2 regions of the Marichromatium purpuratum 984 genome follow, and region 2 is predicted to be linked to the other one. Evidence: riboswitches for the same ligand, from Rfam matches in the RefSeq annotation. Region 2 holds a riboswitch; the other holds the start of a gene.

Region 1 (14,978 bases), 1.6 Mb from region 2:
ATCAACATCGCCACGCCACGCTGGGCGGCGCGCAGATAGGCGCCGGTGAGCGCGGCGATCTCGAAGCCGCCGAGTCGGCGCAGCATCTCCAGCGGCGCGCGCGGCTCGCTGGCGTGCAGCGCCAGCGCGCGCGCCACCACCTCGGCCTTGCGGTTGACCCCGGCGCTGTCCAGCCCGGTGCCCGGCCCCACCACCTCGGAGGCGGCGCGATCGAGCAGCGCGGAGGCCAGCGCTGCGGCAGCGGTGGTGTTGGCGATACCGAGTTCACCACCGATGATCAGGCGCACGCCTGCGTCGACGGCGCGATCGACCGCGTCGCGCCCAATGTCAAGCGCCCGCGCAAGCTGCTCGGGGGTCATCGCCGGCTCGCGGGCGATGTTGCCGCTCCCCGGCCCGAGGGGCTCGGAGCGCACGCCCTCGACGACCTCGGAGCCGGTGGCCAGGCCCAGCTCGATGATGTCGAGCCCGGCCCCGACCGCCTTGGCCATCACCGCGACCCCCGCCCCGCCGTTGGCGATGTTGCGGACCATCTGCTTGGTGACGTCCTGGGGATAGCGCGACACGCCCTCGGCGGCGACCCCGTGATCGGCGGCGAACAGCAGCACCCGCACCGGATCGACCTCCGGGGTGGCGGTGCGTTGCAGCCCGGCCAGACGCACCGCCAGCTCCTCGAGCCGACCGAGCGAGCCCGGCGGCTTGGTGAGCTGGTCCTGACGCGCCAGCGCATGCTGCACGGCGGTCTGATCGATCGGGGGACAGGGCTCGGCGAGCCAGTCGAGGGTCGGGGTCATGGGCGCACCTCATGGATGGGAGCGATGGGCGTCGCGCAGCACCGGCGCGACGGGGTCGAATACCGCACGGGGCGGCGGAAAGGGATCGAGGACATGGCGGATCTGCTCGACGGGCCGGGCCGCCCCGCGCCGGGGCGGTCACCGCACCGGGTCAGGGCTGGTAGCGCAGGGTCAGATAGAACGCGCGACCGGGCTGATTGTACAGATAGGCCGTTTCATAGGTCTCGTCGAGGGCGTTGGCGAGCCGTCCCTGGAGGCGCAGCGCCGGGTTGAAGGCATACTCGAGACGCAGGTCGAGCAGCGCGTAGGCGTCGAGATCGACCTGGTTGGCGAGGTCGTCGTAGCGCTCGCCGACCAGCTGCAGGGTCGCGCCGGCGCGCCAGCGCCCGAACGTACGATCGAGATCGAGCTGCAGGCTCTGCTCGGCGCGGCGCGGCAACAGGTTGCCGTCGTTGGCGCCCTCGGAGCGGTTCTCGGGATCGAGCAGGGTGAGGTTGCCGGCCAGCGTCCAGTCGTCCCAACGGACATCAGCCGCGGCCTCGAGGCCGCGGATCCGCGCCGAGTCGACGTTGGCCGGGGCGAAGGTGGCCGAGTCATAGGCGATCAGGTCGTCGATCTCGGTCTGGTAAAGGCTCAGCTGCCAGTCGCCGCGCATCCGCCCGGGCAGCGGCAGCGGGCCGTTGGCCATCAGCTCGATGCTCTCGGACTCCTCGGGATCGAGCGCGGTGTTGCCGAAGCCCGGGTAGTAGAGTTCGTTGAAGGTCGGCGCCTTGAAGCCGGTGCCGTAGGAGAGCGCGACCTGGATGTCGTTGGCGAACAGATAACCGAGCGCGGCGCTGCCGGTGGTGTGGCTGCCGAACTGCTGGTTGTCGTCCTGACGCAGGCTGAGCTTGAGATCGAAGGCGCCGAAGCTGCCCTGGTACTGACCGAACACGCCGAGGTTGTCGCGCGCGTCCTCGGCATAGTCGACGGTCCCGCTGACCCGGTCGTCGACATAGTCGACCCCGAGGCTCACCAGCTGCCCGGCGGCGATGGTGACATCGCTCTGCAGCGAGAGGCTGTCGCGCTCGGTCTGGAAACGGTCGACGAACTGCTCGAAGACCGCTGCGGCGGCATCGTCGTAGAACACCCGGTAATCGTCCCAGCTGCGCCCGGCGGTGAGCGTCAGGGTCCAGGCATCGAGCGGGCGCAGGGTGGCGTTGGCGCCGAAGACCTGCTGCGAGGCACGGGCCTGGTTGCCGGAGAAGACCGAGCCGTCGAAGTCGTTGGCGCTCTCGGCGCTGAGCAGATGGAACTCGACCTCGGCGCGCTCGCTGAAGGCATAACCGGCGCGGGCGCTGACGCCATGGCTGCTGTAGCCGTCGCGATCGGGCTGATCGACGCCGCAGCCGGCATAGGGGAAAGGGCGACCGGCGCAGGCGTTGATGCCATCGGTCTGCTCGAAGTTGGCGCCGAGATTGAACCAGGCGCGCTCGCCGCCGCCGGAGAGCCCGCCGGAGACGCTTGCCGTGCCCAGCTCGCCGACACCGACGCTGAAGCGCGGGGTGAGCGGGCCGCCGCCACGACGAGTGAAGATCTGGATGACACCGCCGATGGCCTCGGAGCCGTAGAGACTCGAACGCGGCCCGCGCACCACCTCAATGCGCTCGATCTGATCGACCGGCAGGTCCTGCAGCGAGGTCGTGCCCAGGGTCGCCGAGCCGACGCGCACGCCGTCAACCAGCACCAGCACGTGATCGGCGTTGGTGCCGCGCAGCATCACCGAGGCCGACTGGCCAGGACCGCCGCTCTGGGCGATGCTCACGCCGGGCAGGGTGCGCAGCAGATCGGGCACCGAACGGGCCTGACGCCGCTCGATCTCGGCGCGATCGATCACGCTCACCGTAGCCAGGGTCTCGCCCGCCGGCTCAGCGGTACGGGTGGCGGTGACCACCGTCGGCTCCAACACCTGGGAATCGGTCTGGGCCAGGACCTGGGCACTCAAGGGCGCGGCCAGCGCCGCCAGCATCAAGGGACTCTTCATCACATGCTCCTCACAGGACCCCGCACACCCGCAGGGGTCGACAACAGAGAGGGGCTGGATGCTCGGCAGGCAGGCGCCACCGGCCACGCGCTGGACGCGCGACGGGTCACGATCGCCGCCCGGCCTCCCCACGCAGCCCCGGCTTGACGGACCCGCCAGACCGTTGCTCACGGGCACGACAGGACCAGTGATTCCGAGGCCGGTCTCCGGGCTCACGAGCGGGCCGGCATGGCCCCGGACGCGACGCCTTCCCGTGATCGACACAGTGGCATCAGGTCGCGCCCTGACTCGTCTACCGTTGCGGGGGCAGCGCCGGACTGACCGATCGCGGACGATCGGCGCACCGGTCTTCCCGTTTCAGCCCCGGGAACTGGGTCCAGGGGCCACCGCGGAATCGAGGGCGCCGATTAAGTCCGATCGGGCGACCCAAGTCAACGCCCGTGCCGCGCACCGGGCCGGGCGGACTGACCGGGGTCAAGCGGGAAGGACGGCGCCGGCCCTCGCGACCGGTCGCCGCTGGGCGCTCAGAGTCCCGAGGCCTCGGGCAACGCCGGCTCGGGCGCGTGGACCGACTCGATCCGCGCCGCCTGGGCGCTCGGCCAGCGGGTGAGATACTCGTCGGTGAAGAAGAAGCGATCCTCGCCGAAGGCCGGCACCAGATCATCGAGCCAGGTCGCCTTGGGGTCGAAGCGGGCGAAGAAGGGCCGGTTGACCCAGTCGGGATTGCGCCCCTGGAGGAAGCGCAGCACGAACACCCGTTCGCCGGCGACCTCGGTCACGCCCTGGATCTCGATCTTGCCCGGCCCCGCGCTCATGCTCGGACCGCGCGCGGTGCGGGCCAGCCCCGAGACGCCCTGGATCGCCTCGCGATAGATCTCCCAGGCGCGCACCAGCGGCACCTCGAAGTAGTGCTGGGCGCCGGTGTCGCGCTGCACGAACATGTAGTAGGGGATGATGCCGAGGCGCACCTGGGTGCGCCACATCCGCGTCCACACCTCGGGGTCGTCGTTGATGTGGGCGAGCAGCGGCCCCTGGCTGCGGATCTCGGCGCCGGTGGCGCGCAACCGCGCGATCGCCTCGCGGGCGGTATCGGTCTCGAGTTCGCGCCAGTGGTTGGTATGGGCCATCAGCGCGACGTGCTTGCCGTGGGCCACCAGCCGCTCGAGCAACGCCATCAGCTGATCGCTGTCGGCGTCGCCGACGAAACGCTGGGGCCAGAAGGTGAGCGCCTTGGTGCCGATGCGGATACTCTGGACGTGGTCGAACTCGGGACGCAGCAGCGGTTCGAGATAGGCCTCGAGATGGCGCGTCTTCATCACCATCGGATCGCCGCCGGTGATCAGCAAATCGGTGACCTGCGAGTGCTGACGCAGATAGGCGTGCAGCCCGGAGGCCTCGTTGGAGGCGATGCGCAGCGACTTGTCGCCGACGAACTGCGCCCAGCGGAAGCAGAAGCTGCAATAGGCATGGCAGGTCTGCCCCTGACTGGGGAAGAACAGCACGGTCTCGCGATACTTGTGCTGCAGCCCCTCGAGGGGACGCTCGCCGTCGAGCTTGGGCAGGTTGCTCTCGAGCTGCCCGGCGGGATGCGGGTTGAGTTCGGCGCGGATCTCGCGCACCGCGGCGTCGAGCGTGGCGGGCGCGGCCTCGGCGCGCAGCAAATCGGCGATGCGGTCGAAGTGACGCTCGCTGAGCATCCCCTGCTGCGGGAACACCAGTTGGAAGATCGGATCGTCGGGGACACGGTCCCAGTCGATCAGTTCCTCGATCACATAGTCGTTGACGCGAAACGGCAGCACGGTCGAGACCACCTTCATCGCGAAACGGCGATCCTCGGAGAGTCCACGCAGCGCATCGATGCGGTCGAGGTTGCGCTGAGTGTGGACGCGGAACGGACGGGCAGACTCGGCCGCCACCGCCCGCTTGGGCTGGGCATTGCTGTAGGACATGACAAAGCTCCTCTGTGGATAGTCAGAAGAGGACGCTGAACCGAATGGGCACGGCTATCCAAAGGGGTTGGCGAAAGAAGTGACGGTATCCGTCGTGCGCGCTTCGCCGGCGCCGGGCGCGTGAGCGCGCCACCAGAGGATCCGGGCAGCCGCCCGGACTGGCAAAACCATTGCAAAGGATTTCACCATCTTAACACATGAACCCCGCCCGATCCGGCGCACGGAACACGGATCGCGCGACACCGACAGACTCACCCGCACCCGGGCGATGGGTGCGCGATCATCGGGAGCGACATGGACAGGCATCGACAGCTGAGCGCCCGGGCGCTCCTCGGCGGCGCGCTACTCGGCGCCCTGCTCACCCCGTGCAACGTCTACGCCGGGCTGAAGATCGGCTGGTCGTTCAACATCTCGATCGTGGCGCTGCTGCTCGCCAGCGGACTCTGGGCACTGCTCGCGCGACTGCGCCTGAGCGCGCCGCTGGCCATCGGCGAGGGCAACATCACCCAGACCACCGCATCCTCCGCGGCCAACATCATCTCCGGCGGGCTGGTCGCGCCGATCCCGGCCCTGGCGATGCTCTCCGGCGGCAACCTGCCCGCCGTCGAGCTGATCGCCTGGGTGTTCGCGGTGAGCTTCCTCGGCATCTGGGTCGCCTGGTATCTGCGTGCCGGGCTGATCGTGCGCACCCCGCTGCCCTTCCCCACCGGCCGTGCCACCGCCGAGGCATTGCAGGAGATGTTCCGCCAGGGTCGTGAGGCACGGCTGAGGCTGCGCGTCCTGCTCGGCGCCGGCGCGCTGGCCGCCGCGCTCAAGTGGCTCGACAGCGGTCGCTGGGCGCTACCGCGTCCGGGACTCGGCATCGAGCTGCCCGCCGTCGGCGCACTCGCCGGCGCCCCGGCGATCAGCGCCAAGAACCTCACCCTCAGCCTCGACCCCTCGCTGATGCTCGCCGGCTTCGGCGCCATCATCGGGGTCCGCGCCGGGCTCTCGCTGTTGCTCGGCGCGCTCATTGCCTGGGCACTGCTCGGCCCGCTGGGGTTGTACCAGGGATTCATCCTGCCGGGCGCGACCGACCCGGCGGCGAGCTGGTTCGCGACCATGATCGAATGGCTGCTGTGGCCCGGGGTGGCGCTGTTGGTGGCCGCGACCCTGACCCGGCTGGTGCTGCAGCTGCGCGCCGCTCGTGCCGCGAGCCCCGGCACCGGGAGAGACGACGACGGGGCCACACTGCACCGCGCGCTCGGACTGGCGCTCGCCAGCGCCCTGGTGGTGCTCGCCCAGACGCTGATCTTCGGCATCCACTGGCTGCTCGCGCTGCTGGCGGTGCCGATCGCCTTCGTGCTGGCGATGGTGGCGGCGCGCGTGGTCGGCGAGACCGGCATTCCGCCGATCGGCGCCATCGGCAAGGTCTCGCAGCTCGGCAGCGGCATCACCGCACCGGGCGACCAGACGGCCAACCTGATCGGCGCCAACGTCGCTGGCGGCGCGGCCGGTCAGAGCGCCGATCTGCTCAACGACTTCAAGGCCGGACACGCGATCGGCGCCACCCCGGGCTACCAGGTGATCGCACAGTGTCTGGGGGTGGCCGTGGGCAGTGTGGTCGGCAGCCTGGTCTATCTGCGACTGATCCCGGACCCAGCGACCATGCTAATCACCGAGCAGTGGCCGGCCCCGGCGGTAGCAACCTGGAAGGTGGTGGCCGAGACCCTCGGTCAGGGACTCGCTGCGCTGCCGCCGAGTGCGCTCGCCGCACTCCTCGTCGCCGCCGGCTGCGGGGTCGCGCTGACCCTGCTCGAACACCGCCACGGACCGCGCCGGGTGCCGAGCGCACCGGCGCTGGGGCTGGCGATGGTGATCCCGGCATCGCTCTCGCTCACCCTCTGTCTCGGCAGTCTGGTCGGGCACGCGCTCGCGCGTTACCGCCCACGACTGGCCGAGCGCTTCCTGCTTGCCGCAGCCGCCGGGCTGATCGCCGGCGAGAGCCTCAGCGGCGTCGCCCGCGCCCTGCTCGGCGTCCTCGGCTGAGGCTCAGACCTTGAACCGCCGGGTGCGCTCCTGCTGCTCGGCGGCGAGCGCGGCGAGCGCCTCGGCGGCCGCGGCGATGCGCCGCGAGACGGCGGCGATCTCCTCCTCCTCGTGGCTGATGCCGGAGAGGTTGCGGTCGATCTCCTCGGCCACCGTGCGCTGCTGTTCGGCGGCGCTGGCGATCTGGCCGTTCATGTCGTTGACGGTGCCCACCTCGGCGGTGATCGCCTCGAGCGACGCCCCGGCGCGTCCGGCCTGGGCAACGCTCTCGCCGGCCTTGGCGCGACCGTCGGCCATCACCGTGACCGCCTCACGGGCGCCGCCCTGCAGCGCCTCGATCATGCCCTGGATCTCGTGGGTGGCCGACTGGGTGCGCCCGGCGAGGCTGCGCACCTCGTCGGCGACCACCGCGAAGCCGCGCCCCTGCTCACCCGCGCGCGCCGCCTCGATCGCGGCATTGAGCGCGAGCAGGTTGGTCTGCTCGGCGATGCCACCGATCACATCGAGGATCCGGCCGATCGACTCGGCATCGTCCGAGAGCCGCGCGATCACCGTCGCGGCGTTCTCCACCGCCGCGGCCAGGGACTCGATGGCGCCGATCGTCTCGCGCACCACCGCTGCGCCACCGCGGGCCTCGCGCTCCATGTCACGGGTCGCCTCGGCCGCGCGCGTGGCATTGCGCGCGACCTCGGCGACGGTGGCGGTCATCTCGGTCATGGCGGTGGCGACCTGATCGGTACCCGACTGCTGACGCTCGAGCTGGACGTGGATCTGCTCGCTGGTCGCCGACAGCCCGCCGGCGGCCTCGGTCAACCGATCGCCACCCCCGACCAACTCCCTGACCAGGTCGTGGATACGATCGACGAAGGCGTTGAAGGCCGTGGCCAGCTCGGTCAACTCGTTGCGACCACGTGCCTCGAGATGCTGGGTGAGATCGCCGTCGCCGTGGGCGATATCGTTCATCCGCGTCGCGGCAGCGCGGATCGGTCGAGCGATGGCGCGACTCAGCAGCCCGGTCAGCACGGCGCCGACGAGCAGCGCCAGCAGACTGAACAGCAGCGCGTCGCGAATGGCGCGATTGAAGGCGCCGACGTCGTCGCTGCGATCGAGCAGCAGCTCGACCACCCCGACGGGCTCGCCGGCATAATCGGTGATCGCTTGCGCCAACAGCGCCATCGGCGTGTCACGATAGAGGATCTGGCGCTGGATGCGCTCACCCGCGATGACCTGGCGCATCTCCTCGGCGGTCAGCCGGGTGCCGTCCTCGATGGTGCCGGCGAAGGGTTCGAAGTCCTGGCCGCGTCGCAGCGTGAGCTGGGCACGGGCACCGAAGCGCTCGGTGAAGTCGACGAAGAAGGGCTCGCCGAAGGAGAGCCCGAACTCGACCGAACCGCGATGGCGCCCGTCGGGCGCGAACATCGGCACGATGCCACGGATCCCCAGCCCGGCGCGCCCCTCCTCCAGACCGCTGACCGGCGCGCGGGTGCGGTTGGCGGCGAGCACGGTGTGGCGAAACCCCGACAGGTCGTCGCCGAACTTCTCGGGCATGTGCAGCCGCAGGAAGGAGGTAGCTGGCGGGGTATGGAACTGGAACTGCACCAGACCGTATTGCTGGTGCATCCGCTCGAACAGCGGCAGGGTGAGTTCGCGCAGCCGCGCGCGATCGCCGGCGGCGAAGGCGGCGCGGACATCCGGGACGTTGGAGACCGCCGCAGCGAGCGAGACGGCGCGTGCCGCCTCCTCATCAAGCGCCGTACGCAGGGTGAGGAAGAGGTCCTGGAGCCGGCGTTGCTCGGCGCGCTCGGAAAGCGCGCCGAGGTTGTGGAAGACGCTGGGCAGGATCAGCGCCACCGTGACCAGGATCGCCGCCATGCCGCCAACGGCCAGCTGCACACTGATGCGGACTCTGCTCAGCACATCGCCCTCCTCGCGGTTTCGTCAGTACCACAGGGTTATGCTGGCGCAACATACACGAAAAGCGTACTCAAGCGATCAAAACACGATTATTCAAGCGGTATTCAGGCTACCCCGAAACCGCCCACCGTGACGAACAGATAGCCCATGTAGGTGAGATAGCAGCCGATCAGCACCGTTCCCTCGACCCGGTTGATCCGGCCCTGACGACGCCAGCCATAGCCGAACACGAACAGCGACAGGGTCAGCAGCACCATCACCGGTATGTCGCGCGAGAGCACCTCGGGGGCGATTGCGGTCGGCTGGATGGCGCCGGCGATACCGACCACGGCAAGGGTGTTGAACAGGTTCGAGCCGATCACGTTACCGAGCGCGAGATCATGTTCGCCCTTGCGCACCGCGGCGATCGAGGAGGCCAGCTCGGGCAGCGAGGTGCCGATGGCGACGATGGTCAGCCCGATCACCAGATCGCTGACGCCGAAGCCGTGGGCGATCTCGACCGCCCCCCACACCAGCAGCCGCGAGCTGGCCAGCAGGACCACCAGCCCCAGCGCGAGCAGCCACAGGGCGCGACCGAGCGGCAGCGGATGACACTCGAGTTCCTGCGCCATCTCACCGCCGAGCGCATCGCCACGCCCGCGCATCCCCTGCACGATGGTCCAGCCCATCACCAGCGCGAAGACCGCGAGCAGCCCCCAGGCATCGAACCGCGAGAGTTCGCCGTCCCACAACTGATAGACCGCCAGCGCGGTGATCAGCGCCAGCAGCGGCAGCTCGCGACGCAGCAGCCGCGAGTGCACCGCGATCGGGCTGAGCAGCGCGGTGATACCGAGGATCAGCGCGATATTGGTGATGTTCGAACCATAGGCGTTGCCGAGCGCGAGTCCCGGATTGCCCTGGGCGGCGGCAAAGCCCGAGACCACCATCTCCGGGGCCGAAGTCCCGAACCCGACCACCACCATGCCGATCAGCAAGGCCGGCATCCCCAGATGGCTCGCGGTCGCCGCGGCCCCCTCGACGAACCGATCCGCGCTCCAGACCAGGAGCGCCAAACCGGCAATGACAGCGACAAAGGCCAAACTCATCAGTCTCTCTCAGACCTCGCAATCGTCTTCCGGTGATGCGCAAACGCGCCCGTACCGGGTTTTCGGTATGATTTCGACGTCCGGTCACGACACTGATCCACCCACGCGACCGGCCAAGCGCATCATTTTCTCATACGCCGAGGAGTCATCGCGATGTTTCGCCCCACGCCCCGCTCGATCTGGTTCATCCTGGCGATCGGGGGCCTCGGCGTGGCCACATTCAGCGTGGCGCTCACCGAGTGGTTGCTGCTCGACCCCTGTCATCTGTGCATCTTCCAGCGCCTGCTGTTCGCCCTCGCCGGACTGTTCGCGCTCGCCGCGGCGCTGGGCGTGCGCGTTTCGGGTTATCTGACGGTGGTGAGCGCGCTCGGCGGACTCTGGAGTTCGCTCTATCAGAGCTGGCTGCAACTGCAGCCGCCCGGCGCGGTCAATTGCATCGGCAGCGAACTCGGCCCCGTCGAGCGCCTGATCGAGTGGCTGGGCCAGCAGGCCCCCGAGCTGTTTCTCGCCACCGGCTTCTGTGAGGACCCGGGGCTGGAGATCCTCGGGCTGTCGCTGGCCAACTGGGGGGCGATCGCCTTCGCCCTCGGAGCCATCGCCGCCGCCTGGGCGCTCGTTGCGAGCGCCTCGCGCCCCCCGGCCCGCGCCGACGGGGACGACTGATCGCGCCGGGAGCCTCCCGGACATCCCGACACCCAGAAGGCGGACGCATCGGACGTCCGCCCACCACCCTGGAGACCCTGATCGATGCCGCTGAGCCGCAGACACTTCAACTTCATCCTGATGGGCACGCTGGGCGCCCTCACCGAGCCACTGCCGGCCCGCTCGGCGCCATTGGCCGAGGGACGGGACTGGCGCCCCATCGACCCACCGCAGCCGGGTGACGTCCCGGGCAAGATCGAGGTGCTCGAGTTCTTCTCCTACGGCTGTCCGCACTGCAGCGACCTCAACCCGATCGTCAAGGAGTGGGCCGGCCGACAGCCCGAGGACGTCGCCTTCCGCCGTGTCCCGGTCACCTTCGGGCGCACCGCCTGGGCCAATCTCGCCCGGCTCTATTACGCTCTGGAGGCCTCGGACGCACTCGAACAGCACGACCAGGCGGTGTTCGACGCACTGCACCGCGAGCGGCGCCGACTCTACAGCCCGAACGCCATCCTCGACTGGGTCGAGGCGCGCGGACTCGATCGCGCCGCCTTCGCCGCGCTCTTCGACTCCTTCGACATCCAGGCCAAGATCGCGCGCAGCGACCGCCTGGTGCAGCGCTACCGCATCCAGGCCGTGCCGCGGGTGACGGTCGCCGGTCGCTATGCGGTGCTCGGCAAGGAGGTGAGCAGCTATCGCGAACTGCTCGGTATCGCCGAGACCCTGATCGAGCAGACGCGCGAACAAGGCCTGGCAGGCTGACCCGAGCGACGCGGGAGGTGTCGGGCGAAGCGCGCGAATCAACGCCCGCCACACCCCCGGACAGCTGGCGCGGCCGCGGCGGCTTGGGTACACGGGCATCCATCGCCACCGGACAGGTCTCGCGGTCACTCGCCCCGACGTTGACGGTCATCGTCACGATCGCGCCCCGACGTCGGACTCCCGCGCCCGCAGCTGGCACGGTGCCGCAAACCCATCGAGCACCGACACATGGTGGAGCAGGTCCGACGCGGACCGGGATTACACACAACCTTGCTCGGGCCAGCACGGCATCATGGGGCTGGCGCTGGAGAGCATCGCGGAATTCGAGCACTCCGCCCGCCATTGCCCGACGACCGCGCGGTCTCCACCGAGGCACGCTCGAGCCGCTATATTCAGGCCACCGACCGAGCCCGCGAGAGGCTCGACACACGGCAATGAAGGAGTCGATCGAATGTCTGTAAAGCGCTACTGCACCGCCGCGCTACTCGGTATCGCGCTCCTGCCGACGCTCGGTGCCGGCGCCGGCTTTGACTGCAACCGCGCCTCGACCCCGCTCGAGCACACCATCTGCACCGATGCCGGACTCGACGCGCTCGACGCCCAACTCACAGAGCGCTACTACGCAGCGCGCGAGGGACTCGCACCCACCGAGCGCGAGGCGTTGCTCCAGACCCAGCGCAGCTGGCTCGCCGCACGCAACCGCTGCGGCCCGGACCGGGACTGTCTGCGCGAGCGCTATCGACAACGCATCGAGGAACTCGCCTCGCCACGGGCTCACATCGCCCACAACGGCCCGTACCGCCTCGAGGCCAGCGACCCGGTCCTTGCCGATCGCACGGAGGCGGCGAATCAAAAGATAACCGAACGCTTCCAGAGTCAGCTCGAGGCGCCCGCTCCATCAAGGGCGCAGATCACCCGCAGCGGCCCGCACTACCAGCTCGAGGCCAGCTATCCGGTGTTCACCGGCGCGCCGGAGGCGATCAACCGCGCGGTGCGTACATTCGTCCAGGATCAGGTCAACGCCTTCCTCGCCAACACCGAGGAACGCCAGACCGATCCCGAGCCGCCGCTCGGACCGGCATGGTCGTTCGCGCTCGAGGGCGAGGCCGGCCACCGCACCAAGACGCTGCAGGTTATCGCGTTCGAGGGTTATGCCTATTACGGCGGGGCGCACGGCATGCCACTGTTCGCGCCGCTGCTGCTGGATCTGTCCGAGGCCCGTGCGCTCGACCCGACGGAACTCTTCCGCGCCGACAGCGACTGGCTCGTCCGGCTCGCCCGACTCAGTCGCGCAGCACTCGCCGGACGCGACCTGCTCGGCGCCGATGCCGACTGGGTCAACCAGGGCACAGCGCCGGTGGCGGAGAACTATCAACTGTTGTTGCCAGGCCCCGATGGGCTCACGGTGATCTTCCCGCCCTACGCCGTCGCCGCCTATGCCGCCGGCGCACAGCGGGTGCTGATCCCCTATGCCGAGATCGACGACCTGCTCGCACGCCCCCTGCGCGCGCATTGAGGAGGGCACCGACCGCGGGAGTCGGACGATGGCGCGGGTCGAACCCGAGCGCCCCGCCGTCACTGCGACGCCGACGGCGGAGCGGCCATGGGGATCAGAGCAGCACGCTCACCAGCTTGTAGGCCGAGCGCTCCACCGCCTTGTTGACGAAGGCGCCGACGAGCGCCTTGCCGAACAGGGTGCCGGCCCTGGTCGCCAGCTTACCCGAGCGTGACTCGACCTCGACGCAGCCATGACGCTCGAGGGCCTCGAACAGCTGGGCACGACCGATGCGTGCCGGATCATAGAGCAGGGTCAGGCTCGCGGCGCGCGGATTGAAGCGCACCTCAGTCACCCCTTCGAGTGCCTGCAGCTCACGCCGCGCCTCGCCGTCGAGTAGCGAGCGACAGCGCAATGCCGCCGAGCGGATGCGCAGTCGCCCTGGAACATGATGGATGTAGTGACTCATGGAACCCTCGGTACTCTCGTCGCTGGAAGGTCGTCGATGTGCCTGGCCTGTCGCCGGCGCCCACCGGCCCGGGAACAACCGAATCCGTGCCGCTTCGCGTCGCTGCCGTACTCTTGCAACGGCTCGTCGGGGTGTCGTCGTCCCGACGCTCATCGCAAACGCGAACGGTTATCGATAATAGTTCTCGATCAGGGATTAAGCAAGGGTTGCACGCGTTTGTTTCTTGCCGACAACCTTGCTATTTTCGATTGAATCAGCGGGATCGCCCGCCCTCTTCCCTCTTCCATCTCAAGCTCGCGGAGCGTTAGAACGATTTCATGAAAGAAGCAGACTGGCTCCTCTTCCAGCTCGACGACCTGGTCTCGAGCGTCGATCGTAACGGTGTCGCCTTCAAGGAATTCCTGCGCACCCCCTCGCTCTCCTGCTCGGTCTATCACCTCCCGGCGGGCTCCAAGGACATGGCCAGCGCCCATGAGGAGGATGAGCTTTATCTGGTGCTCGAGGGACGCGCGCAACTGCGAGTCGGCGACAGTGTACGACTGGTCGAGAAGGGCACGCTGATGTACGTGCACGCCGCCTGCAGTCACGCCTTCTTCGACATTGAGGAGGATCTCACCGTACTGGCCTTCTTCGGCGCCCCGGTGCGCGCGCACCTGCAGCGCGGCTGACGCCGTCTCAGTCGTCGGCCGGCGGCGCGAGACGACGCTCCTCGACACCATCGAAGTCCACCCCACGCAGGGCATTGAGCAGCACCGCCAGGGTGGTACCGTTGTGCAGCACGGCACTGGCCAGCGGCGAGACTCGACCACTCGCCGCGCCGACCAGAATCGCGGTATTGATGCCGACGGCGGCGCGGAAGTTGGTACGGATCAGTCGCATGGTGCCGAGCGCCAGGGCACGCGCGTCGGCCACCGCGTCGAGCCGGTCTTCGGTGAGCAGGATGTCGGCGGTGGCGCGGGCGATGTCGGCGCCGCGCGGCATGGCGATACCGACATCGGCGGCGGCCAGCGCCGGACCGTCGTTGACCCCATCGCCGACGAAGGCGACCTTGGCCCCCGCATCCTGCAGCCGCATCAGGATCGCCGCCTTGTCCTCGGGCGCGACCTCGGCGTGCACGGCGTCGAAACCGAGTTCACGCCCCAGCGCCTCGGCCTTGCTGCGCCGGTCGCCGCTGATCATCACCAGCCGCTCGATGCCGAGCGTGCGCAGCCGCGCCAGCGTCTCCGGGGTCTCCGGACGCAGGGTGTCGCGTAGCGCGATCAGCCCGACCGGGCCCTCGCGGTTGGCGACGAAGAGCAGAATCTTGCCGGCGTCGTGGAAACTCGAGATACGCGGCTCGAAAGGCGAGAAGTCGATGCCCTCGTGCTCCTCGAGATAGTGACGACTGCCGATCATGATCCGCCCCCCGGCGACATCGGCCGAGAGTCCGTGGGCGACCAGATAGTCGACCTCGCCGTGGCTGATGTGCTCGAGTCCGCGCGCCTGCGCGGCATCGACCACCGCGCTGGCGATCGGATGCGAGGCGTGCTCCTCGATCGAGGCGACCAGCGCGAGCAGGTCACACTCGTCGCACCCCGGGTGGCTGGCGAGCACCTCGACGTCGGTGACCGCCAGCTCGCTGTGGGTCAGGGTACCGGTCTTGTCGAACACCAGGGTATCGATCCCGGCGAGCTGCTCAATGGCCTCGCCACCACGCATCAACACCCCATTGCCCGCCGCGCGCGCCATCCCCGACTTGATCGCCACCGGGGTGCCGAGCTTGAGCGCGCAGGCGTAATCGACCAGGAACACCGACTGCACCCGACGCAGGTCACGGGTGG
Region 2 (14,978 bases):
GTGCAGCATGCCGTCGTTGGCGCCGACATAGAGCATCGGCAGACGTTGCTCCTTGGCGCGCAGATAGGCCGCGTAGCCGTCCTTGCCGCTGACCCCGGAGCTGATGGCGCCATAGCCCTGATCGGTGGCGCCGCTGTAGAGCGGGTCGGCATTGAGCACGTCGCCGAGCTGGCTGGTGGCGCGGTCGCGCAGGGTGGCGTCGTGGATGCGGCCATAGCGTGGCTGTGTGTCGCCCGCGGGGTCATGGTAGCTGCCGATGCCGTTGCAGCCACTCGCCTGCAGGGCGACGCCGAGGGTGTCGGCGGTGGTCTCCACGACCCGGAAGCGTCCGTTGTAGTGCGGCGAGTCCACCGGCCCCTGGTCGTCCTCGACCTGCACCCCGGAGATCACCACCTGGTCGCCACTGCTGAAGGGGTGTCCCTTGACGGTGAAGGTGGCGAAGGTGCCGCGCCAGGATGTCGAGCAGTCGGCCCCCTCGATGCGCCCGTCGCCGCGCAGCCAGGCCAGTCGTCGCGTGCAGTCGGTGCCGAGTGCCGCGCCCAGGGCGCCGTTGCAGCGGTCGAAGGCGGTGGCGCCGACGGCGCCGTTGGTGGTGAAGATGCGGCGCGCGTAAGGGGCAGGCAAGCGTTGGGAGGCGCGCCATAGCTCGGCGTCCTCGCGCGCCGGGCTGGTGGCGACGACATCGCCGCTCCAGTCGGCATTGAAGCTGGCGGTGAAGATGGCCGTCCCGGCATCGTTGAGCCACTCACCGTTGGCCGTCGGGGTGGCATAGGTGCCCGAGTCGGTGGTCGAACTGATCGCGCCGATGATCTCCTCGAAGGCGGCGGTGAGCGAGGCGGGGTCCTCGGCGCTGTAGAAGCGGCCGCGACTGTTGATCGCCGCGTGCCACAGGTCGTAGACCTTGAGTGGGTCGTAGGAGCGGATCTCGAAGCTCGGCCAGGACTTGCTGCCCGCGAGCAGCGCCTGGTAGTCGCCGCCGTAGGTGCTGCCGCCCCAGGCCGGGTCGGTCATGCTCGCCCCCAGCCCCAGGCCGACGGTGAAGTTGGTCATGTGCTGCCAGGTCGCCGGGTCGTTCCTGGGGTTCCAGTAGCGCGTCTCCTTGTCGCCCTGGGTGTCGAACTCGAATATCGGCACCTTGTCGCAGGTGGCGCCGGTGCAGTCGGGCTGGCGATCGCCCGACCCCCGGCGCAGGTCCGTCGCCCAGTAGTAGAAGGCGAGATCGCTGATCGTCGCCGAGTACATCGTGTCCTTGTAGGGCGGCCGGGCGCGGTACTTGGTGCCGTCCGGCAGCGTCCAGTTGCGATTGGTGGCGTTGGCCGCGCCGGAGAAGTTGTTGCCGTGGCCCTCGTCCTTGGCGTTCCAGATACCGTCGGTCATCATGATGTGGAAGTTGCGCCGGCAACCGTGGGCCTCGCCGTTCCGTCCCGATGACTGGTCCTCGTAGGGCTCGCTGGTGGTGAAGTAGTCACCGGCGCGATACATCGCTGGGCGCAGCGGGGTGCCCCCATTGGTCTGGATCTGGGAGACCCAGTCGAAGAAGTTCTCGCGGTGGGTGCCGCTGAAGGTGTCGATGCGGTTGTCGCCACGCCGGAATTGCCGGCGCGTGCCACGACAGTTGCTGTAACTGTCGAGCGGGCATTGATTGAGCGTCTGCCAGGCGACCCGCGCGCTGTCGTCGAGCCGCGCGAAGCTCAGGGTCGCTGCGGTCATGGTGGCGAGGTTGCGCGAGCGGTAGAAGGCGTACCAGTTGGCGAAGTTCCGGCGTTCGTCGCTGCCGTCGGGGCCGGAGTCCTCGTCGACCTGAACCAGGGTGTAGCAGTCGTTGTCGTCGAGTTCGCCGTTGCAGCGCCGGTTGCCCGGCTCGAAGCGGTAGTAGTAGGCACGAACGTCATTGCTCCATCTGCCACCATGATCGTCGTCGTCGTCGTCGTCGTCGTCGTCGTCGTCGTCGTCGTCGCGCCAGCCGTAGTAGTCGCTGTATCGCCTGGTGTAGACCTCGTTCGAATAATGCGGCATCCAGCTCTCCTCGAGCCGGTTGCCGTAGCGCCACGTCAACCTCCGCGTCGGACGATAGTTGTCGGTCAGGTCGCGTGTGCCGTGGTCCGGCTCGTAGCCGTTGCGGTAGGCGGTGGCGAGTGCCCGCTCCGGGGTCGATGTATCGCTCGACGAGGGCAGGGGGTTGCCGTCGCTATCGCTCGGCGGGGTATAGGTGGTCTCGGGGTCGTAATAGATGCCGTTGTAGTCGCTCGACTTGAAGTAGCGCTCCTCGAAGTCCTCGCTATCGCGCTGATCCGGTGCATAGCCGTAGCTCATGCTGCCCGAGTCGTCGATGGTCAGCAGGATGTTGGGCTCGACGCCGGCGCTGATGAGGAAGGGCGGGATGTCGGAGATCTCGATCGCCGGTGCCGCCGTGGCCGCCAGCAGCAGTCCGAGCAGCAGCCCGCGCAGTCGTTGTGGGGATCGCGTGCACATACTTACTCCAGTCGATACAGGCTCTGCAGGATGACCACCGAAGCGGGGTCGGCACCGACCCCGCGTGCGGTGACCCGGTAGTAGGGGCAGGACTCGGTGGCGTTTTGCTCGCAGCGGGCCTCGGGCAGGCGCTCGATCACGTAGCGGGGTTGTTCGGCGAGACCGTCGAGCGCGGTGCTCACGCTGACCACCTGGGTCTGGCCCCAGTTGAAGCGATCGCGCCGGTAGGCGGGCGTGTTGTCGGCATCGTGGGCGATGGTGTGGTCCTGCTCGAACTGGTCTCGGTCACTGATGGTGTCGGCCATCAATGCCCGATCGGCTGCGCGCAGCGCCGCCTCGGCGGCCTGGAAGGCGAGGTCGTGGTTGCGGATGCTGGTGCTCATCCGCTCCTGCTGGGTGTTGTGTACGGCGCTGGTGGTGCCGATCAGGGCGAGCACGGTGAGGAAGATCAGGGCGATGATCAGTACCGCGCCGCGTTGTCGGTGTTGGAGAGGATTTGGGCTCATGGCTGGATCAGGCGGTTTCTCACCGCGATGGTGCCGCTGACGGTGCGATCGTCGAGCGTCCCGTCGAGGTCGTTGGTCGGGGTCAGGGTGAGGGTGACGCGGATGGCGAGGACCTGTGCCCAGTTCGCCGCGGGATCGGTGGCGCTGCTGACCTGATCGGCGCGGACGTAGCGATTGACACTCTTGTCCGCGTCATCATCGATCCCGTAGAGGATCTGCAGGTCGGAGACGCCCTCGACGACCTCGGTGTCCTCGTCATCTTGGCGCACCATCAGCGCGGGTTCGCCCTCGTCGTTGGTGCCGACGAAATAGCTGTGGGCGATCAGCGGGTAGAGCCTGGGGGTGGCGATGTCGCCACCGAAGCCGCAGGCGGTGCTGTATATGGGGTCCGTGGGGGTCGTGGGGGTCGTGGGGGTCGTGGGTGCCTTGGGGACCAGGGTCAGGGTCGTCGGCGAGTTCGTGCCGCAGCCGGTGCTCGGGTCGGTGGACTTCACCTTGAAGGTCGCGGAGAAATAAGGACTGGCGGCGATCCAGGTCTGGTCCTTCACGGGATAGTGGCTGGGCTGGCACTCCAGGGTGAAGTTCCCAGTATGCACATCGCAGGGTGCGGCGAGCACGAACGCATGATCGGTGTCGGCGCGCACGATGTGAAGGACGTCGCCACGCAATCGTCCGCTGAGGTTGATGGTGTCGTGCTCGTCGTCGAGTCCGTGCAGTGGGTTGGCGATGTCGGTGGTCTCGGGCGGCCAGCTCGCGGGGGCGCTGTCGAGCTGGTAGCCACCGGTGTAGCCGGCCATGCGCACGTCGCGGGTCAGCGCGAGGAAGGCGTAGCGCGCGTCCTCCTGGAGCATCGCCAGGGTATCGGTGGTGCGCTGGGTGGTGCGGGTACTGACCATCACCGCGCCGAGCGCGGCGATCATCATCAGGCTGATGGTCGAGGCGATCATCAGCTCGATCAGGCTGAAACCGCGTTGACGGATCATGGCGTGGGCTCCGGCAGCAGGGTCTCGGTGGCGAAGCTGACCCACTCCAGCGTCGGGTCGGCCTCGGCGCTGGTCGGCAGTCGGGTCTCGCGCCAGCGCAGTGTGACCTCGACCTTGTCGCCGTTGAAGGTGATCTGGCCCTCGCCGCTCGGCAGGTCGGCGGCGAGGGCCTGTTTCCAGCGCTGCAGGTCCTGGGCGCTGACCGAGGTGCCGGAGACGCTGTCGGTGAATCCGGTGGCATAGCTCGCGCGCTCGGCGCGATTGGCGCGCATCGACTCGATGATGTCGTGGGCGTGCAGGGTGGCATAGCTGCGCTGCAACGCACCGAGGTTGCTCTTCATGGTCAGCGCCTGCAGCGCGCCAAAGCCGAGCAGCCCGACGGCGAGCACGACCATGGTCACCAGCACCTCGATCAGGGTCAGGCCGCGCTGGCGGCGACCGGTGCGTGGGTGTCTAGCCATTACAGCTCCCCTTGTGGAATCGTACCTGGCCGGTGCGCTTGACCCGCAGACAGTTCTGCTCGCTGTCGGTGACCCGGATGTTGAAGCGGGTCTCGGCGGCCTCGCCGAGCGGTGGGGTGAAGACGATCGGGTCGCCGCTGCTGGCGGTGAGGGTGGCGGCCCCGAACGGGCGCACCACCTTGAGCAGACGGTCGTCGGCCTGCCCGTCACTGTCGATGTCGGTCTTGCCTGCGGTGGTGTCGGCATCGTCGCGCACGAACACCAGCCAGCCGTCAGCCCAGTCGGTGGTGATGGTGCAGGTTGGCTGATCGGCATCGGCGTCGCCGGTCGCGCAGACGGCGACGGTCTGGCCCCGGCTCAGCGACTCGACCCGGGCCTGCTGGAGACTGGCGCTGAGGCTGTTGGTGAGGCCGGTGAGTCGCGAGTTCTGCAGCAGGTGCTGGAAACCGGGGACGGCCAGCGAGAGCAGGATGACGGCGATGGCCAGGGTCACCATCAGCTCGATCAGGGTGACGCCGCTCAGACGACGGGCCGGCGTCAGCGGCTGGCTGGGCCGGCTCATGGCGATGCCCGGCGAGGGCTTCCGGCGGTGGACAAGATGGACTGCTGGCGAGCGGACATCGGCCTCCTTGCTGCTGGTGCGACCGGGACGTCCAAGTGTCCCGGTATCGGGTCGTTCATTGTACACGGTGTCATATCGGTGGTGGGTTGTGCGTCTGCGGGGTCGGCCCGCGCCATTCGGGGCGGTCGCACCGGGTGGTCCCGGTGTCTTGTATCGTGGGTCCCGCGCCCGATCATCAAGCATGACGGATGAGGACGGGCACGTCTGCATGATGGGTAACGTTTCGGACATCGGCGCGCGCCGATGTCCTCGGGCGGCTCAGCGCAGCGAGCGCATATAGGCGACCAGGTCGGCCAGTTCCTGCGGCGTCAGCTCGGTCTTGGGCATCTGCGCGCCAGGCAGGGTGCCGGTGGGGTCGAGCAGGTAGTCGCGCAGCCACTGCGCGCTGCGCTCGGCGCCGACCTGGTCGAGTGTGCCGCCGAGTGCGGCCATGGGGCCGGACTCGCCGCCCAGGGTGTGGCAGAGGTTGCACATCTTGGCCTCGTAGACCTGGGCGCCGCGTGCGGCGTCGCCGCTTGGGTCGGCCAGGGCGGTGGCGCTCAACAGGGTGGCGCCGATCAGTAGCGGGATGGCACGGACGGGCATCTTCACTCCTCGGTCGTGGTGGTGGGAAGGGCGTCGCCGGAGAGGTGCGCGCGCAGATCCTTGTGGCCGACATGGGGGTGGCAGTCGGCGCAGCTCAGGGCGTTGTCCGGCGCGAAATAGGTGCGGTGTCCGAAGGCCGCGGCCGGGCTCTGTTCGGGGGCGTGTTCGAGCGCGGCGTGACAGTTCAGGCAGGCCGAGTCGTAGAGGAAGTCGTTGCGTTGCTCGAGGCTGGTGAGCCAGTCGGGCTCGAAGACGAGCGAGACCACCTGTCCCCAGCCGGCCTTGAGACCGAACAGTCCCTTCTGCACGAAATAATTGGTGGGGCTGTCGTGGGGCAGGTGGCAGTCGGCGCAGTCGGCGCGCAGTCCCTGGGGGTTCTGGCCGCCGTGGACGTCCTGGTCGTAGGAGGCGACGAAGGCATCCATGGTATGACAACTGCTGCAGAATTCACGGTCGGACGTCGCCTGGAGCGCAGTCTCGGTGACCATCCAGCTCCCGCTCGCCAGCCCCGCCAGGAGCAGCACGCCCCCGCTCCCGAGCAGCAGCCATGTGCGTTTCTTCATCGTTTCCTCCACAAACCCTCGCCGTGGTCGGCGGGAGAACGGCTGCATCCTCGGCAGCCGACGAAAACAGGGTGCAGGTCCCGTTTCCGTCGAGCTTCAAGGCTCGCCCCAGGGGGCGGTGGAGTCTTGCAGTGCGCGGCGGTCGGTGAAACCTGCGACGGCTGACCGGGTCCGTCCGCATGACCTCATGCCAGTGCTGCAACGAGGGCATCTACTCGTTGGCGTGGCCGGGTCGAGTGCGGCGGCTCGAGCGGTCATCTGAACTATATCAATTGAACTATATCAATTGGATCGGAGACCTTCGCCGGGGTTCGGTGAAAATTACCTACTTAATTGCTTGGGATCATCGCTTGGATGTTTTTCGCCGGATCACCTGACATTGCTCGGGGTCGGCTCGCTGGCTTAACCTGCCGCGCCGTATCCGAGCCCCCGCTTCATCGATGATTATCCGTTGCCCGCGCCATTTGCCGAGATCCACTCAGCCCAAGGGGGCGCTGCCATGTCGCTGATCCTCGGCGCCGTACTGCTCGACGCGCTGCTCGGCGACCCGGTCTATCGGCTCCACCCGGTGCGCCTGCTCGGTGGCTGGATCGCGCGCTGCGAGCGGGCGCTGTTCGCGCGCGGGCTCGACGGCTATCTGGGCGGCGTCCTGCACTGGTTGCTGGTGGTCGGCGGCGCGCTCGTCGCCTGGTGGGGCGTACGCTTCGGGCTGGCGGCGCTGTACCCGCCGCTCGCGCTCGGCTGGGACCTGTTCATCGCCTACAGCCTGCTCTGCACCCGTGACCTGCTCGAGCACGGTCGGCGGGTGCTGGCGCCGCTCGCCGCCGGCGATCTGCCCGGCGCGCGCGCGCAGCTGGCGATGCTGGTGGGGCGCGACGTCGAACCGCTCGGCGTCGACGGGGTGACGCGCGCGACCATCGAGAGCCTGTCTGAGAACCTCACCGACGGCGTGCTCACCCCGCTGTGGGCGCTCTGTCTGTTCGGGGTGCCGGGGCTGGTGGTGGTCAAGGCCGTTTCCAGCCTCGACTCCATGGTCGGCTATCGCAACGAGCGCTATCGCCGCTTCGGCTGGGCCGGGGCCCGCTCGGACGATCTGGTGCACTGGCTCCCGGCCCGGCTCTCGCCGCTGGTGGTCGCGCTTGCCGCGGTGCTGCTGCGCGAGCACCCCGGCCTGGCGCTGCGCGCGGCCTGGCGCTATCACGCGCTGCTGCCGAGCCCGAACTCGGGTTGGAGCGAGGCGGCCTGTGCCGGGGCGCTGCGGGTGCGATTGATCGGACCGGTGTGGTCCGGCGGGCGCCTGGTCACCGATCGCTTCCTCGGCGATCCGACATGGCCGGCGGCGCTCAGCGCCGTCGATCTGCGGCGTGCGCTGCGGCTGCTGGGGTGGAGTTCGGTGGTAGCGCTCGCCTTTGGACTGGGGCTCGCGGCGCTGGGCTGAGGGTCTCAGCCCGACTCCAGACGGAAGATCACCGGCACCGTGAGCTGTGCCGCGACCGCGCGTCCGGCCTGCCAGGCCGGGGCGAAGCGCCAGCGCGCGACCGCGCGCAGTGCGGCGTCGTCGAGCAGGCGATGGCCGCTGCTCTCGATCAGGGTGGTGGCGCCGACCCGCCCGTCGGCACCGACCACGACCCGGATCAGTACGCGGCCCTCGACCCCCTGGCGACGCGCTCGTCGAGGGTAGCGCGGTGGCGGATTGCCGGCGATCGGGCGGGCCGGCCGGTCGACGCCGGTCTGCTCGGTGCGGGATTCGGTGCGTTTGCTCGGGGTCGTGCCCGCGTGCATCGTCGAGTTCGGACGTGCGGGTGCGGCCGCCCCCGCCGTCTCGCTTCGGATGGGCGGCGGGGGCTTGGCGCTCGCGCGTGGCGCCGCGATACTCGGCTCTGGCTCTGGCTCTGGCTCTGGCTCTGGCTCTGGCTCTGGCTCTGGCTCTGGCTCTGGCTCTGGCTCTGGCTCTGGCGCTGGCGCTGGCGCTGGCGCTGGCGCTGGCGCTGGCGCTGGCGCTGGCGCTGGCGCTGGCGCTGGCGCTGGCGCTGGCGCTGGCGCTGGCGCTGGCGCTGGCGCTGGCGCTGGTCGGGGGGGCGTCGGTTCGGCGCTCGCAGGTGCCGCGTCGGTGGTGTCGGCGGGTGTGTCGGGCGTTCCTCTACCCTGGAGCGAGAGTCGGATCTCGCCCGTCCCGAGCGCCGGTTCGCGCAGCGGCGGCAGCAGCCAGGCGAGGGCCAGGTGCGCGCCCAGCGCCAGGACCAGCGCCACGCCCCACAGCAGGCGGGTCGTCGTCCGGCTCATGGCGACTCCCGGGTGATCAGCGAGAGCGTCTCGACCCCCTGCACGCGCAATACCGCGAGTAGGTCGAGCAGGGCGCCGCTCGGGGTGTCGGCGTCGGCCTCGATGGCGATCCCGCGCCCCGGATCGGTTGCCACGCGTGCGGCGATCTCCGCGTCCAGCTCCGCGCGGGTGATCGGCACGCCGTCGAGGGCGAGCCGGCCGTCGGCGGCGAGTACGAGCCGCAGGCGGCCATCGGGCAGGGGCTCGCCCGGCGCGGCCTCGGGGGGCGTGACCGGTAGCGGCGAGGGCGGCTCGAGGGTGCCGACCAGGAGGAAGAACACCAGCAGCAGGAGCACGACGTCGACCAGCCCGCTCATCGGGTCGCGCTGGCCTCTGCGGGGTGGTGCGGGGATCTGCATCCGTGTGCCCTCAGGGCTCGATCAGGGCGAGCTGTTGCGCGCCAGCCAGACGCGCCAGGTCGGTCATCTGGACCAGGATCTGGAGCGGTGTCTCGCGCTCGGGGACGATCACCAGCGTGTGGCCCGGTTCAGCGGCGAGCCGCGCGCGCAGCCGTGTCACCAGGGCCTCGGGCGGGCAGGGCGCGCCATCGAGCCGCAGCCCGCCGTCGGCGGCGACATCGAGTCGCAGCGTGGTCGCGGCGCTGTCGGCGCCGCCGCCGTCACGGGTCTCGATCGGCAATTGTTGCAGTGGGTCGAGTCGGGCGGCGAGCAGGAAGAAGAGCAGTAGCAGGAAGACCACGTCGACCAGTGGTGCGAGTCCGATGCCGCGAGCGCGGCGGCGCAGCGGCTCAATGTGCATCGGCCACCGGCATGGTGAACAGCCGGGTCAGGGCGTCCTCGGTGTCGTGACGCGCGCGCTCGATGATCGCCTCCAGCCAGTGCAGCGCCGCGGCGGCGGGGATGGCGATCGCCAGGCCCGCGGCGGTGGTCAGCAGTGCCTCCCAGATGCCCCCGGCGAGCAGCGCCGGGTTGGCCTGTCCGCCGGCCTGCTCGAGGGTGCGGAAGGCCTCGATCATGCCGAGCACGGTGCCCAGCAGTCCGAGTAGCGGCGCCAGGGTGACGATGGCGTCGAGTCCGCGCAGATGGGCGTTGAGCCGCTGCTGCTGGGCCGCGGCCTCGCGCAGCACCTCCTCGCGCAGCTGCTGCAGGGTGCGCCCGCCGTGCGTCAGACCGTCGATGGCCACCGCCAGCACTGCGGCGATCGGCTGGGGGGCGGGGGCGAGCGCGCCGCGTGCCTCGTCGAGCCGTCCGGCGGCGCAGGCGGCGAGCGTCGGCGCGATGAAGGCGCGCGCGCCGACCCGCAACCGCGCGAACTGCAGCAGCTTGAACAGCACCAGGGTGAGCGCGAGCAGTGAGAGCGCGCACAACACCAGCATCACCGGGCCGCCGGCACGGACGAATTCGAGCGCGGCTCGCGTGGCGGCAGAGAGGTTGGCGAGATCCATGTCGACGGGCGCCTCCAGGCGGTGTTGCTGGGCGGGGCGGTGGATCTCGGGGGAGGGACTGGACGGTTGGCACGACCGGCCCGGTGAGCGGACGCCGGGGCCGGGCACGGCACCAGGGGGTCCCACCCTCGGCACACCCCGTCCGACGGTCAGGCGATCGGTGTCTCGATGGCAGGTCTCCTGGCTCGCGGGTCGGGGTCGGGCGCCCGGCCTTCCCGGTCCGGCGCGGACCAGTGGCGTCATGAGGGGGCGCGGACTCGCCGCTGACAGTTGCGGGGGCAGCCACGGCCTTGGCCCGAACGGGCCGCACCGTGTTCCCTTTTGATCCCCTCGCGGGGAACCATCGCTGGCCGAGCATCATACCGCCGGTCGAGGGTGAGTCAAGCGGTTAGCCGGTGGCGACACGGATTCTGAACCGCTAAGACACAAAGGGCGCGAAGGGAGGGAAAAGCGAACGGTCGTCGGTCTCCAGTCGTGGATGCCCATCCGCTCTGTCAGCTGGGAGCTGGCAGTTGAGCAAGACCCCTTTGTGTACTTCGCGCCTTTGTGGTTCGACGTTGCCGTGGTTCGAGATGATTGCCCGACTCAGCCTGCCTCCAGCCGTCCTTGGGCGAGTCGGTAGTGATGGGTGGCGAGGGTCTGGCGCAGTGGGGTGTCGTGGCTGACCAGCACCAGGGTCTGATCGAGGTCGGTGAGGATCTGTAGGAGACGGGCGCGGGTGGGTTCGTCGAGCGCGTTGGTCGGCTCGTCGAGCAGCAGCACCTCGGGCGCCATGGCGAGCACCGCGGCGAGGGCGACCAGTCGACGCTCGCCACCGGAGAGACGGTGGGTGACGCGGTCGTGCAGGTGTTCGAGCCCCAATCGGGCGAGGGTGCGCTCGACCGTCGCCCGGGCCTGCGTCGGCGACTGGCCGAGGTTGCGTGGACCGAAGGCGATGTCCTCGGCCACCGTGGGACAGAACAGCTGGTCGTCGGCGTCCTGGAACACCAGCCCGGCGCGCCGACGTACCGCATGGAAGTCATGCTCGACGCGGCGGGGCGCGCCGAAGGCGAACAGGGTCCCGGCGGCGGGGCGCAACAGCCCGACCATCAACTGCAACAGGGTGCTCTTGCCCGAGCCGTTGGCGCCATGGACGGCGATCCGTTCCCCGGGCCGGATCGTCAGCTCGACCCCGGCGAGCACCGGCGGGCGGCCAGGGTAGGCGAAGTGGATGTCGGTGAGTCTGAAGAGTGGATCCATCCGGTTTGCTCGAATACGGAAGATGGGGAACGCTATCAGCTTTCAGCTTTCAGCTTTCAGTCGCCAGCTACCAGCTACCAGCTACCAGCTACCAGCCGCCAGCCACCAGCCACCAGCCACCAGCCACCGGCGCCAAGCTTTCCCACTGGAGGCTGGGCGCTGGAAGCCGGCGGCCCGCAATCAGCCGCCAGCCACCAGCCACCGGCGCCAAGCTTCCCCACTGGAGGCTGGGAGCTGGAAGCTGGCAGCCCGCAATCAGCCGCCAGCCGCCAGCCAGCGGCGCCAAGCTTTCCCACTGGAGGCTGGGAGCTGGAAGCTGGCAGCCCGCAATCAGCCGCCAGCCACCAGCCAGCGGCGCCAAGCTTCCCCACTGGAGGCTGGGGGCTGGATGCTGGCGGCTCGCGACCAGCCACCAGCTTGCACGAACCCCGGGCAACTGGCAGATTGGCCGATTGTTTTCCAGCCAGCCATCGCCACCTCGATCCGCGCGCCTCAGCATGACAGCCACCATCGTCCCGATCCATTCCGATCTGCCCCGTCCCGAACACGGCGGGCGGCTGCGTCAGGCCGCCGCGCGCTACGACATCCCGCTGACCGACTGGCTCGATCTCTCGACCGGTATCAACCCCAATGCCTGGCCGGTGCCGCCGCTGCCGCGTGCGCTCTGGGCGCGCTTGCCCGAGACCGGCGATGGGCTGGAGCAGGCGGCGGCGAGCTATTACGGCGCTCCCGGCGCGCTCGCGCTCGCCGGCTCGCAGGCGGCGATCCAGGGCCTGCCGCAGCTGCGTGAGCCCTGTCGGGTCGGGGTGCCCGAGGTCGGCTACCAGGAGCACGCCCATGGCTGGCGGCGGGCCGGTCACCAGTTGGTGCGCCTGCCCGATGGCGATCCGCGTGGCCGGATCGAGGCCGACGCCGCCGAGCCGCTCGACGTGCTGGTGGTGATCAACCCCAACAACCCCACCGGACGGCGCTGGTCGCGCGAGACCCTGCTCGGTTGGCATGCGGCGCTGGCCGCACGCGGTGGTTGGCTGGTGGTCGACGAGGCCTTCATGGATGTCTCCCCCGAGCACAGCCTGCTCGACGCGGTGGGCCGTCCCGGTCTGGTGGTGCTGCGCTCGCTCGGCAAGTTCTTCGGTCTGGCCGGAGCGCGGGTGGGTTTCGCCTGGACCGAGGCGCAGCTGCGCCAGCGTCTCGACGCCTGGCTCGGTCCCTGGACGCTGTCGGGACCGGCGCGCGAGCTGGCGCGCCTGGCGCTGCTCGATACCGCCTGGCAGGGCTCGGCGCGCTTGGCGCTGGCGCGCGACTCGGCGCGACTGGCGGCGTTGCTCGATCGTCACGGGCTGACGCCGAGCGGTGGCAGCGCGCTCTTCCAGTGGGTGCGGACCCCGGCGGCAGTACGTCTGCACGAGGCGCTCGCCCGCCAGGGCATCCTGGTGCGCTTGTTCGAGCAGCCGTCGAGCCTGCGCTTCGGTCTGCCCGGGGACGCGGCCCAGTGGCGTCGCCTGGAGCGTGCGCTGGCCGGGCTGGCGGTGTCCGAGGGTGCCTCCGCGTGAGGCCGTTGTGGCTGAGCGTACCCGCTGCCGCGGTGGTGGCGAGGGATGGGCCGGTGCGCTCGGTATGGATGACGCCGAGCGATGTGCCCGCCGAACCGAGTGCGCTCGATGGCGAGCGGATCGCGTTGCCCGAGTGCGCTCCGTGCGGCGCGGCGCTCTCGGTGCACCGGCTCGACGTGCTGCTGAGTATCGGTCGACATGCCGCCGAGCGGGCGCGGCTTGCCGGGGTCGTGCGGTTGCGCGGCGAGGGTCCGTTGTTGCGGGTTGCGATACCGCTGCTCGGTGATCCCTACCCGTGGCTCGCCCGGCACGGTGATCCGGTGCTGGTCGCGTTGGTGGGGTTGTGCGTCGCCGCCGGGCAGATCGGGCTGCGCGCCACGGTCGACCCGGCGGTGGCGCGCGCCACGCGCGCCCTGCACCCAGGGGTGGCGCCCTGGCTCGATCATGCGCCGTCGCCGTGCCCGCTGCCGGTGGCGGCGCGGCGCCCGGCGCCGACACGCCCGCCGCTGGTGCTGGCCGGTTGAGCGCGGCCGCACCACGCTGGGGGGCGGCCGTCTATCCCCGCTCGAACCCGATCTCGCAGCTGTCGGGGTGCGCCGGCGGCGCATCCTCGAGGATGCGCCGCTTGCCTTCCAGCAGGAAGTCGATCGCCCGTTGCAGGTCGGCCTGGGCGACGCGCTGCTCGGACTCGGCGCGCATCGCCGCGTAGGAGGCGGCGAGCAGCACCGCGTTCTGGATGTCGCCACCGGCGGCGCCCTCGGAGTGTGCGGCCAGATCCTGGTGGTCGACGTCCGCGGCCAGCGGCAGCTCGGCGGGGATGTGCGCGGCCCAGAGGCGCGCGCGCTCGTCGGGGCCGGGGAGCCGGAACTCGACATGGGCGAGCATCCGTCGCAGGAAGGCGGTGTCGTAGTTGCCGACCAAGTTGGAGGCGAAGATCACCGCGCCCTCGAAGTTGTCGAGTTCGATCAGGGTAGTGCTGCGCGCGACATTGATGCTGTTGTCGGCCGACTGCGAGATGTCGCGCAGCCGTCGCCCGAGGATCGAGTCGGCCTCGTCGAAGAACAGCAGCGCGCCGCTCTCGCGGGCGCGGGCGAAGGCCGCCTGGATGTTCTTCGGTGTCTCGCCGACATACATCGACTCCAGCTCGGCGTAGCTCACCCGCAGGATCGGTCGGTCGAGCAGATCGGCGATGGCATCGGCGGCGAGGGTCTTGCCGGTGCCCGGCGGGCCGTAGAAGTTGAGCGCCAGGCGTCGCCCGGTGCGCGCCACCGCGGCCAGGTTCCAGGTGTCGTAGATCAGCCCCTGGGCGAGCAGGACGTTGGTCGCCTCGCGGATACGGGTGAGGGTCTCGGGGTCGAGGATGAGTTGGTCGAGGCGGTGACGGGGGCGCTCTGGGGTGATCCAGTCGAGCCGTGGCGTGACCGTGGGGGCGGCGCTTGCCGCCTCGGGGGTGACCGGTTCGGTCGTGCTCGACTCGGCGAGGGCCTCGGGTTCGGGCGTCAGCCCGGCGGCGCGGGCGACCTCGGGGTCGATCGGCGCGCCCTCGGGGTTGGCGTGGGCGCGGCGCGCGAGGGTGGCCTGCCAGGGGTTGAAGTCGATGCGGACCTTGGGGCGCAACAGTGCGCCGGGGAAGCGGCTGCGCGCGAGGGTACGCCCGAGGCGCTTGATCAGTGCGTTGGTGGCCGCCGGTTCGGCCTCGATGGTGTAGGGCTCGCCCTGCTCGCGACAGCGCGGGCAGTCGTACATGGGCACGCCCACCGCCTCGATCAGCGGGTGGCCGGGGAGGCGCTTCTCGCCCTGGAGGACGAGTTCGAGCGGGCAGTCGTGGGTCGGGCAGCGTGGGGTTCGGTTGATCAGTGACATGGTCGCGGGGCTGGGCGCCGGCCTGGTGTGGCCGGCGCGACTGTGGGCCGTGGGTCAGGGATGGTGGGTGAACACCAGGTTCAGCATGGTCAGCGAGACCACCAGGAACAGCACCGTCATGATACCGCCGGCGCGCAGGAAGTCGGCCACTCGATAGCCGCCCGGTCCCATCACCAGGGCGTTGACCTGATGGGTGGGGATGAGGAAGGAGTTGGAGGTGGCGATCGCCACGGTCAGCGCGAACAGCGCCGGGTCGGCGCCGACCCCGAGCGCCATGTTGACCGCCAGCGGCACCAGCAGCACGGTGGCGCCGACGTTTGACATCACCAGGGTGAAGGCGGTGGCGAGGACTGCGAGCACCGCCTGCACCACCCACACCGGCACCGTGCCGAGCGCGCCCAGCG

The links. Region 2 has a riboswitch for cobalamin ahead of MARPU_RS11555 (MotA/TolQ/ExbB proton channel family protein). Riboswitches for the same ligand answer to the same signal wherever they lie in the genome.
Region 1: linked by a shared signal. The riboswitch ahead of btuB (TonB-dependent vitamin B12 receptor) and the one ahead of MARPU_RS11555 (MotA/TolQ/ExbB proton channel family protein) in region 2 are both predicted to bind cobalamin.

The regions. Positions count from the first base shown of each region.
Region 1 covers NZ_CP007031.1:1,027,585-1,042,562, reverse strand. Annotated here, with positions in the region: gene cobT (nicotinate-nucleotide--dimethylbenzimidazole phosphoribosyltransferase) at 1-791, opposite strand, end outside; gene btuB (TonB-dependent vitamin B12 receptor) at 943-2,814, opposite strand; cobalamin riboswitch at 2,995-3,220, opposite strand; gene MARPU_RS04750 (KamA family radical SAM protein) at 3,339-4,763, opposite strand; gene MARPU_RS04745 (OPT/YSL family transporter) at 5,058-6,791, shown strand; gene MARPU_RS04740 (methyl-accepting chemotaxis protein) at 6,795-8,708, opposite strand; gene MARPU_RS04735 (calcium/sodium antiporter) at 8,810-9,790, opposite strand; gene MARPU_RS04730 (disulfide bond formation protein B) at 9,944-10,453, shown strand; gene MARPU_RS04725 (thiol:disulfide interchange protein DsbA/DsbL) at 10,538-11,194, shown strand; gene MARPU_RS16520 (DUF3298 domain-containing protein) at 11,646-12,710, shown strand; gene MARPU_RS04715 (HMA2 domain-containing protein) at 12,805-13,158, opposite strand; gene MARPU_RS04710 (cupin domain-containing protein) at 13,476-13,826, shown strand; gene MARPU_RS04705 (heavy metal translocating P-type ATPase) at 13,834-14,978, opposite strand, start outside.
Region 2 covers NZ_CP007031.1:2,648,808-2,663,785, reverse strand. Annotated here, with positions in the region: gene MARPU_RS11615 (pilus assembly protein) at 1-2,472, opposite strand, end outside; gene MARPU_RS11610 (pilus assembly PilX family protein) at 2,475-2,978, opposite strand; gene MARPU_RS11605 (PilW family protein) at 2,975-3,961, opposite strand; gene pilV (type IV pilus modification protein PilV) at 3,958-4,422, opposite strand; gene MARPU_RS16780 (GspH/FimT family pseudopilin) at 4,415-4,984, opposite strand; gene MARPU_RS11590 (c-type cytochrome) at 5,303-5,629, opposite strand; gene MARPU_RS11585 (cytochrome c3 family protein) at 5,632-6,192, opposite strand; gene cbiB (adenosylcobinamide-phosphate synthase CbiB) at 6,692-7,630, shown strand; gene MARPU_RS11575 (energy transducer TonB) at 7,636-7,974, opposite strand; gene MARPU_RS16775 (ExbD/TolR family protein) at 8,472-8,831, opposite strand; gene MARPU_RS11560 (ExbD/TolR family protein) at 8,884-9,273, opposite strand; gene MARPU_RS11555 (MotA/TolQ/ExbB proton channel family protein) at 9,263-9,919, opposite strand; cobalamin riboswitch at 10,073-10,279, opposite strand; gene MARPU_RS11550 (energy-coupling factor ABC transporter ATP-binding protein) at 10,505-11,158, opposite strand; gene cobD (threonine-phosphate decarboxylase CobD) at 11,656-12,711, shown strand; gene MARPU_RS11540 (hypothetical protein) at 12,780-13,235, shown strand; gene MARPU_RS16770 (ATP-binding protein) at 13,267-14,574, opposite strand; gene MARPU_RS11530 (SLC13 family permease) at 14,629-14,978, opposite strand, start outside.